Regions from separate parts of the Bacillus sp. SSR7 genome, predicted to be linked through region 1. Evidence: riboswitches for the same ligand, from Rfam matches in the RefSeq annotation. Region 1 holds a riboswitch; the other holds the start of a gene.
The links. Region 1 has a riboswitch for cyclic di-AMP ahead of AC0NJG_RS25395 (SipW-dependent-type signal peptide-containing protein). Riboswitches for the same ligand answer to the same signal wherever they lie in the genome.

Region 1 (4,429 bases):
GATGGAGAAGAGTTTATTGAATTTAGAAGTGAGCGAATTCCTTCGAAACAAACACACGGAAGCGGCTGTACATTTGCATCTGCAGTTACAGCAGGACTTGCGAAGGGCTACTCGATTGAAGAGGCAGTTCAAGAAGCAAAACAATTTATTAGTATAGCAATTGAAGAGCCATTGAATATCGGTAGTGGTCATGGACCGACGAATCATTTTGCATATAAAGTGAATAAAATGCGTTTGTAAGAAAGTGAAAAGTCAGTTTTGTAACTGGCTTTTTTTCTATTTACTTTTTCCAATTACAGGAGTAATATATCAGCCAGAATACATTTTTTGTAATACGCTGAGTCCAATTATATGGAGCGGAGGAACCAATTTGTGAAGTGTCACTAGGGGTGAATCTTTCAATTTTGAAAGTAGGGCTACTCTCAAAGTCCGAATCCGACAGCTAACTTCGTAAGCGTCTTGAGAGAGGGCGGTGCCATGATGGATACATCACTTCATCGATCTGATTAGTATAGGGGAATATCAATCTATATTCGAGTTCTTTTATGCTAAGGAGGATGAGGTACATGGAACTAACACTTATTTGTGTTGGAGAAGAAAGCAAGGTAAATAGTTTAAGAGATTTAGTAGCATTTCAACATGAGTTAATTATTTTTACAGCAAATGAAGAGATAGCAGCTGAAGTTAGGGATTGTGGATTTGATTGGACGTATAGTTGTAGTAAGGAGCAGGATTTTACTAGTATTTGTGAGTGTATTAAGAAGGTAATTTTACTAGGGGATGAGCTTCCAATCGTTAGTTTTTTCACAGAACACATTCGCTTTTCTTTTCAGGCACCTATTACTGTTGTTACAAGGAATAAACGATATCCAGCGAGGCTCTATGAAACAATTGGAGCTACATTTGTCGTGTTTACGAATTGTGATAATATTACTTTTTTATTTTTTGAATAGGGCGGGGGAGAAGAAGATGAAAGTGTTGTTATTAGGAGATATAGCGAATCGTTGGGCGGTATCGGTAGAGCGAGTTCAAGAATTGGTCGTACTTGATCCTATTTTTCCAAGGCCCTATATCATATTGCCATCTAAAGATGCTTTATATTTAAAAACAGATGTTATCGAATATGAGCAGCTACATGCAGAATTGTCACAAGTTTATATTCGTGGGAGAAATTTGCGCGCATTTTTGCGTGGAGAATAAATAGTCGATGAAAAAAGAGCGAATGCTGAGTGCAACAAGCTATGCACTTCATGTCATTCGCTCTTTTTATTTCGTATTTAAAAGGTCATTTCTGTGAAAAAGAAAGAAAAGACGAGAAAACAGATGAAAGAATATTAATAACACTTAATGTAAGCGTTTAAATAGATGTATATTTTCTTATTTTAGGTAATTTGCCTCTTTACAAGTTAAATATAGAGGAGTATATTTACTCTCATAAATCATTCATAAAATTTCCAAAAAAACCTAAAATCGCTGAGTTCCAGAAATGGAGCGGGGGAACCAATTTTGTGCATCGTCACTTGGGGTGAATCTTTCAGTTTTGAAAGTAGGGCTACTCTTTAGGCCCGAATCCGACAGCTAACCTCGTAAGCGTTTAGAGAGGAGGTTTACTTTGTGTTGTTCATTTCGAACACTAAGTAGAGCTTAGTGTTCTTTTTTTGATTATTTAATGGTAATTTTTTACAAAAGAGAGGGATAATTATGTTAGATGTTGTAATGATCGGGATTTTTGTTGTATTAGTCGCATCGATGGCAAGTCTTGCAAGTTGGTCAGATAAAGTTGTGAAAGAAGGGAAGCAATCATGATGATTGCCTTATCAATTATTGTTGCAGCAATTACGGTGTACTTAGTGTATGCATTATTAAATCCGGAAAAGTTTTAATTAGGGGGAGTCATTCATTATGATCTGGGTAGCAGTCGTTATTACAATGCTGTTGTTTGTTCTTGTGGCAAAGCCAACGGGAATTTATTTAGAGAAAGCCTTTCAAGGTAGTAAAAAGCTAGATAAAGTATTCGGGCCTTTTGAAAAAATTATTTTTAAAATTACGGGTGTAAAAGAATACAATCAAACGTGGAAACAGTACGCGTTATCATTAGTTTTATTAAATGGATTTATGATTGTTGTCGTATATTTCATTTTCAGACTGCAAGGAGTATTGCCATTAAATCCAGCACACATTGAAGGAATGGAGCCTACGCTCGCTTTTAATACAGCAGTCAGTTTTATGGCTGATACAAACTTACAGCATTATAGCGGTGAAAATGGTTTATCTTATTTATCACAATTGATCGGAATTACATTTTTAATGTTTGCAGCACCGGCAACGACGTTAGCACTTGTAATGGCGTTTATAAGAGGCCTTGCTGGAAAGGAACTTGGTAACTTTTTCGTTGATTTTACGAGAGCTTTAACGAGAGTATTTCTTCCTATCGCTTTTATTACGGCGTTACTCTTTGTTGCATTTGGCGTACCACAAACATTAGACGGTGCAGTTACAGCACAAACGATTGATGGCGCCAAGCAAAGTATTTTACGTGGGCCAGTTGCATCGTTCGTTTCCATTAAGGAACTTGGAAATAACGGCGGTGGATTTTTCGGAGCAAACTCTACACATCCTTTCGAAAATCCAGGACAAATGAGTAATATTTTGCAAATGATGCTTATGATGTTATTGCCAACAGCACTTCCATTTACGTATGGACGAATGGTAGGAAATAAAAAGCAAGGACGTATTCTTTTTGTATCACTATTCATGGTGTTCTTGCTAGGATTTATCACAATTACGACATCTGAATTACATGGAAATCCAGTATTAAACGACATGGGTATCCAGCATGTACAAGGAAGTACAGAAGGAAAAGAAGTAAGGTTCGGAACAGTATTTTCTTCACTATACGCAACAGTAACGACAGCTGCTGAAACTGGAGCGGTGAATACGATGCATGATACGTTAACACCAATTGGTGGGTTAGTACCACTCGTAAATATGATGTTAAATACAGTATACGGCGGCGTTGGAGCAGGCTTTGTGAACATTATTATGTATGCGATTATCGCAGTCTTTATATCTGGATTGATGGTTGGACGGACACCGGAGTTTTTAGGTAAGAAAATTGAAGGTAAGGAAATGAAATTAATTGCGGTAACGATACTATTTCATCCACTGCTTATTTTAGGATTTTCAGCATTAGCTCTTTCCACAAGTGTAGGAACGGATGCTATTTCTCATTCCGGTTTTCACGGTTTAACGCAAGTGGTATATGAATATACATCGTCAGCTGCGAATAACGGATCTGGATTTGAAGGGTTAGCGGATAATACACCGTTTTGGAATATTACAACTGGTTTAGTTATGTTTTTAGGACGCTATTTCAGTTTAATTACGATGCTAGCTGTGGCAGCTTCTTTGAAAGAAAAGACGGTTGTACCAGAAACAGTCGGAACGTTCCGTACGGATAATAGTTTATTTGGCGGCATTTTCATCGGAACAATTGTAATTGTCGGTGCATTAACATTCTTCCCGATGTTAGTACTCGGTCCAATTGCAGAATTTCTTACATTGAAGTAATGGAGGGTAAATGATGAGACCGGTAGTAGTAAAAGAAAAAAGAGTAAATGAGTCACAAATACATGTTGTAGAAGATGAGGTTAGACAAGCGAAAACGATGGATCGTGATATCGTGACACATGCGATGAAACAGTCCTTTGCGAAATTGAATCCGAAAGTCATGATAAAGAATCCGATCATGTTCGTTGTGGAGATTGGATTTATCATTACGTTCATTTTATCGTTCCTTCCAAGTCGTTCTAGTAGTATACCAGGATGGTTCAATATAACAGTTTCTCTCATTCTATTATTTACAGTTTTATTTGCTAACTTTGCAGAAGCGTTAGCGGAAGGGCGGGGGAAAGCGCAAGCCGATTCTTTAAAACAGTCGAAGAAAGATGTGTTTGCCAATGTTGTAAAAGAAAATGGGAACATTGTTCAAGTTTCAGCAACGGATCTGAGAAAAGGTGATGTTGTTATTGTAAAACAAGGAGAAATGATTCCAAGTGATGGGGAAGTCATAAAAGGATTAGCGTCTGTCGATGAATCTGCGATTACGGGGGAATCAGCTCCTGTAATAAAAGAAGCGGGCGGTGATTTTTGTTCCGTGACAGGCGGTACGATGGTTGTAAGTGATGAGATCACGATTGTCATTACGAGTAATCCTGGTGAATCATTTATTGATAAAATGATTTCGTTAGTAGAGGGAGCTGCTCGTCAAAAAACACCGAATGAAATTGCTTTAAATACAGTATTAACGAGTTTAACGCTTATCTTCTTAATCGTTGTTGTGACGCTGCCGATTTTTACAAATTATTTAGGATTTCAAATTGATACAGCTGTACTTGTCGCTTTGTTAGTTTGTTTAATTCCAACGACA
Region 2 (4,429 bases), on a different contig from region 1:
TTGCCCATAATTTGAGATGGTTAAAATAGAGAACGTTCTCACCGCGATTCACGCACGAACCATCTCTCCCCAATTTTATTGCTACAGTACTTACTTATCGTTATAAAACTTTTCATATGTGGTTAGTATGAATAACATTGCATGAATTTTCTATTTCATCTTATTTCCCACATTGATACAGTGAATATATTACATAAAAATATTATTCATTTTAAACTAATTCACATACATAAATATGAAATTCCATTTTGTTTTCATATAAGTTTTGTACTGTAAGGTCATTTAAACACAGCTATTTATATAACGTAAAGAAGTATTTTCATTCCCTTTATTTTCAAGCTTTCATGTCTTTATTTTAAAATATAATCCACTTTACTTTTTCAATTGAAATATCTATATATCACAACAAAAACCTCTACTTACTCACAGATGTAAAAATTATATCAATATATCTTTTGGACTCGTATGCAATTATGCATAGCGTATACACAAAAAGGATAGCTTCACTTTCGTAAAGCTATCCTTAAAAAACCTTCTTATTTTTTCAAATGATATGGTACTGTTGTAATAACAACATTTCTTTTATAGAGTAAATACGCACGAATGAGTAAACTAGACTGATTATGAAGAATGTTATGCCAACCTTTTTTCGGAATGAATTGTGGTATAACGACCGTAACTCGGTAATTTGATTCACTCGCTTTATACTGTACTGTATCAATGAACTTTGTTAGCGGTTGAATAATACTTCTATAATGAGAATGTAAAGTAACAAGCCTTACTTCAGGTTGCCACTTCTTCCATTTCTCTTCAAATTTCTTTTCCTCTTCTCTGTCAAAAGCGACATATACAGCAATAACTTGATCTGCTGAAAGAGACTTTGCATAGTTCAATGAATTTTCTACTACATGTGTCATACCAGCTACTGGAACGACAATTACATTTCCTTCAATCGGAACAATCCGTTCACAAGTTTTTAAACTTAGTTGGTCTCCTACTGCATCATAATGCTTCTTAATTCGGTGGAATAAGAAGATAATTACAGGTAAGAAAATAAGGATTGACCAAACTTGTGCAAATTTAGTTAAAAAGAACATACTCATTACGATAAAACTAATGACTGCACCAATTAAATTGACCGTTAATCGTAAAGCCCATCCTTCCGGTTTTTCACGAAGCCATTTTAATACCATACCACTTTGAGAAAGGGTAAATGGAATAAATACACCTACTGCATATAACGGAATTAAATGCTCTGTTTGCCCTTGGAAAGCTACAATTAAAATAATCGATGCGATTCCAAGTATAATAATTCCATTTGAGTAACCTAGGCGGTCTCCTCTAATCGTAAACATTCTTGGTATAAACTTATCTTTTGCAAGGTTTACTGCTAATAACGGAAACGCAGAATATCCTGTGTTAGCAGCAAGGATTAATATTAAAGCTGTTGTACCTTGTATGAAATAGTACATGAAATTACGTCCAAATGTTTGTTCAGCAATTTGTGAAACAACTGTTACTTCTTTACTTGGAGAAATTCCGTAATAATAAGCTAAGAACACAATTCCTGAAAATAAAACTGCAAGTAATGCACCCATTGCAAGCAATGTTTTTGCAGCATTGTTTGGCGCAGGATCTTTAAAGTTCGGAATTGCATTTGAAATTGCTTCAACACCTGTTAAAGCAGAACTACCTGATGCAAATGCTCTTAATAATAAAAATAAACTAATCCCTGCAACTGGTGTTCCAATCGGCGTGTGTAAAGTTGGTGACACGTGCCCCGTTAAAATATTGTATATCCCTACACCAATTAATATAAATAGTGCCAAAACAAATAAATAAACAGGATATGCTAAAACGGAAGCTGATTCCGTTACACCTCTTAAATTTAAGATGGTAATAAATATAACAAATATAATCGCAATGATTACATTATGTGCATGTAAACTAGGAAAAGCAGATGTGAGCGCATCTGTACCTGCAGACACACTTACCGCAACAGTTAAAATATAGTCAACTAATAAAGATCCTCCAGCAATTAAGCCTGGATTCATCCCTAAATTTTCTTTTGATACAACATACGCGCCCCCGCCATGCGGATAAGCAAAAATAATTTGACGATAAGATAAAATAAGGGCCGTCAATAATACTAATACCCCAACAGCGATCGGAATGGAATACCAATAAGCGATCGCTCCAACACCTGCTAAAGCAATTAAAATTTGCTCTGGACCGTAAGCAACTGATGACAATGCGTCAGAAGATAAAATAGCTAAAGCTTTCGTTTTATTAAGCTTCTGTTCTCCAAGCTCTGTTGATTTTAACGGTCTTCCAATTAAAAATCTTTTAATAGATGAAACCAATGCTGTCCACTCTCCAATAATTTTGTACGAACGATTCTGCTTGTTACAGCCAGCAAACTATTTCTTCAGAAAACAAAAAATGTCTACAAGCCATAGCGAAATAGACTTGTAGACATTATTTTTTTTGTCGCACAAGCTCCACCTTCCTTCTCAATATAACGCTTACGAGGTTAGCTGTCGGATTCGGGCCTATGAGTAGCCCTACCTTTTTCAAGGATTCACCCCATCGGATTATGTACTAATCCGTAAAAACGGGTCCCCCGTACCATGCGGTTTCAGCGATTTAGAAAATTGAAACTGTGGATTATAATACTCCTTTATTTTCAAAAAGTAAACAAAAATTTTTAATAAGAAAAAAATTAAAATGATTGTGCATAATCCACTGAGAAATATACATAATGAATACTAAAAAATCGATAAAGGAGACCCATATGTCTAAAGAAAAGAAGCCTATTTTTTCCGATTCCTATTTAGATGCAGTAGCAAATGAAATTAATCAGTTATATGGTAAACGTGAACAGGAAATAAATTTGACAGATAGAACAAAAAGAAATAAATAATTTGTCATAAAAAAAGAAAGCAATACACTTATATATTGCTTTCTTTTTTATTTTTTCATACATCTAATTCTATTACAGATCTGTTAAAGGTCATCTCTTCATACACCTTTAAATTTTGATATATAGTGCCTAATAATGGTGCCGCTATTGAAAATTGCTCTGCTACATCCAGTAAATATCCTTGCAAGTGCTTCCCTTCAATAAACGAACCCTTTTCCATATCACGTTGCATTGATGACTTCATATCATACGAAATTTTATCAATCGTTTTCATATGTTCCTCGGCAATATTTTCCTTTACGGGAGCTCCTAATACTCTCATGATTTGTACAGATTCCTCAAACACATTACGGATAAAATCACGGCCGCCTTCACTTTCACGGATTGGTCCAATTGGTGCACGCATTAACGTTGTCACACCGGACATTACAGTAATAAATAAATATTTATGCCACATATCTTGCGTAATATTTTCACTTAAAACAAAACTAGATTTCGTACCTGCAAATGCTTTAGAAATATGCTTCACTCTCTCTGAATTTTGAGACTTAATTTCTCCAAACACAAGTCTGTTGGCAGCGCTAGTTTGTACAATTTCTCCTTGATCGTTTAACGTCGTCTCGATAAAGCATAAACCGCCAATTACTTTTTCTTCACCGAATTCTTTTTGTAATAGCGATAAATGAGCGATACCATTTAACAATGGAATGATTACAGTATTTTCGCCAACAAACGGCTTCAAATCTTGAATTGCCTCTTTTAAGTGATACGCTTTTGTTGAAAATAAAATAACATCAAATGGAGAAGTTCTCTCTTCTTTCGTTATTAATTTCGGTTGAAACGAAAAATCCCCGTTAACACTCCGGATTACAAGTCCTCTTTCCTCTAATTGTTTTTTTCGTTTACTACGAACAAGAAATGTAACATCTTCTCTCTTTTCGACTAATCTGCCACCAAAAAATCCTCCGACTCCACCAGCGCCTAATACTAAAATCCTCATACAGCATCCCCCTTTTCAAAATACAATTTTATAACTTTTAATATACATAATATTATACATGTCCTCTGCTAAATAAGCTGAATTTTCACTCTCAATTGAGTATAAAACAGTGGTTATTTTCAAATAAATTTGGGCATGTTGTTTCTATAGCATATATGGAAAGGAAACAATATAGATGGAGGCAATACAAGTAATTGAGGAAAAAGATGTAGCAACAGCTATATTTCAATTTATATTCCCGTTTTCGTTTAAAGCTGGATATGAACAACAGATGTTCCCTTTCTTACAAAAAAACGATTTTCGTCCTTTTCGGCTCGATCATCTCGATGATGAAAATACATATTATGGGGAGTTTAAAGTTTCACATCAAAATATGGAAGCATACTATCTTTCATTTACCAATAAAATTCTCTTTCCTCACTCAGAGCATCAAAAGGGCTTGCAACGTTATTCAAAGGACCTTAACTTAGCTGGACATTTAACAACAAACCTTATTTCAATCCCAT

Region 2: it holds a riboswitch for cyclic di-AMP, as region 1 does, so the genes downstream of both, AC0NJG_RS14100 (APC family permease) here and AC0NJG_RS25395 (SipW-dependent-type signal peptide-containing protein) in region 1, are expected to answer to the same signal.

What each region holds. Positions count from the first base shown of each region.
Region 1 covers NZ_JBVVXV010000019.1:110,115-114,543, reverse strand. Annotated here, with positions in the region: gene thiD (bifunctional hydroxymethylpyrimidine kinase/phosphomethylpyrimidine kinase) at 1-240, shown strand, start outside; cyclic di-AMP (ydaO/yuaA leader) riboswitch at 326-473, shown strand; gene AC0NJG_RS25405 (hypothetical protein) at 567-953, shown strand; gene AC0NJG_RS25400 (hypothetical protein) at 970-1,200, shown strand; cyclic di-AMP (ydaO/yuaA leader) riboswitch at 1,462-1,607, shown strand; gene AC0NJG_RS25395 (SipW-dependent-type signal peptide-containing protein) at 1,702-1,806, shown strand; gene kdpF (K(+)-transporting ATPase subunit F) at 1,803-1,883, shown strand; gene kdpA (potassium-transporting ATPase subunit KdpA) at 1,903-3,570, shown strand; gene kdpB (potassium-transporting ATPase subunit KdpB) at 3,584-4,429, shown strand, end outside.
Region 2 covers NZ_JBVVXV010000006.1:212,192-216,620, forward strand. Annotated here, with positions in the region: gene AC0NJG_RS14100 (APC family permease) at 537-2,363, opposite strand; cyclic di-AMP (ydaO/yuaA leader) riboswitch at 2,508-2,654, opposite strand; gene AC0NJG_RS14105 (hypothetical protein) at 2,795-2,923, shown strand; gene panE (2-dehydropantoate 2-reductase) at 2,979-3,923, opposite strand; gene AC0NJG_RS14115 (hypothetical protein) at 4,099-4,429, shown strand, end outside.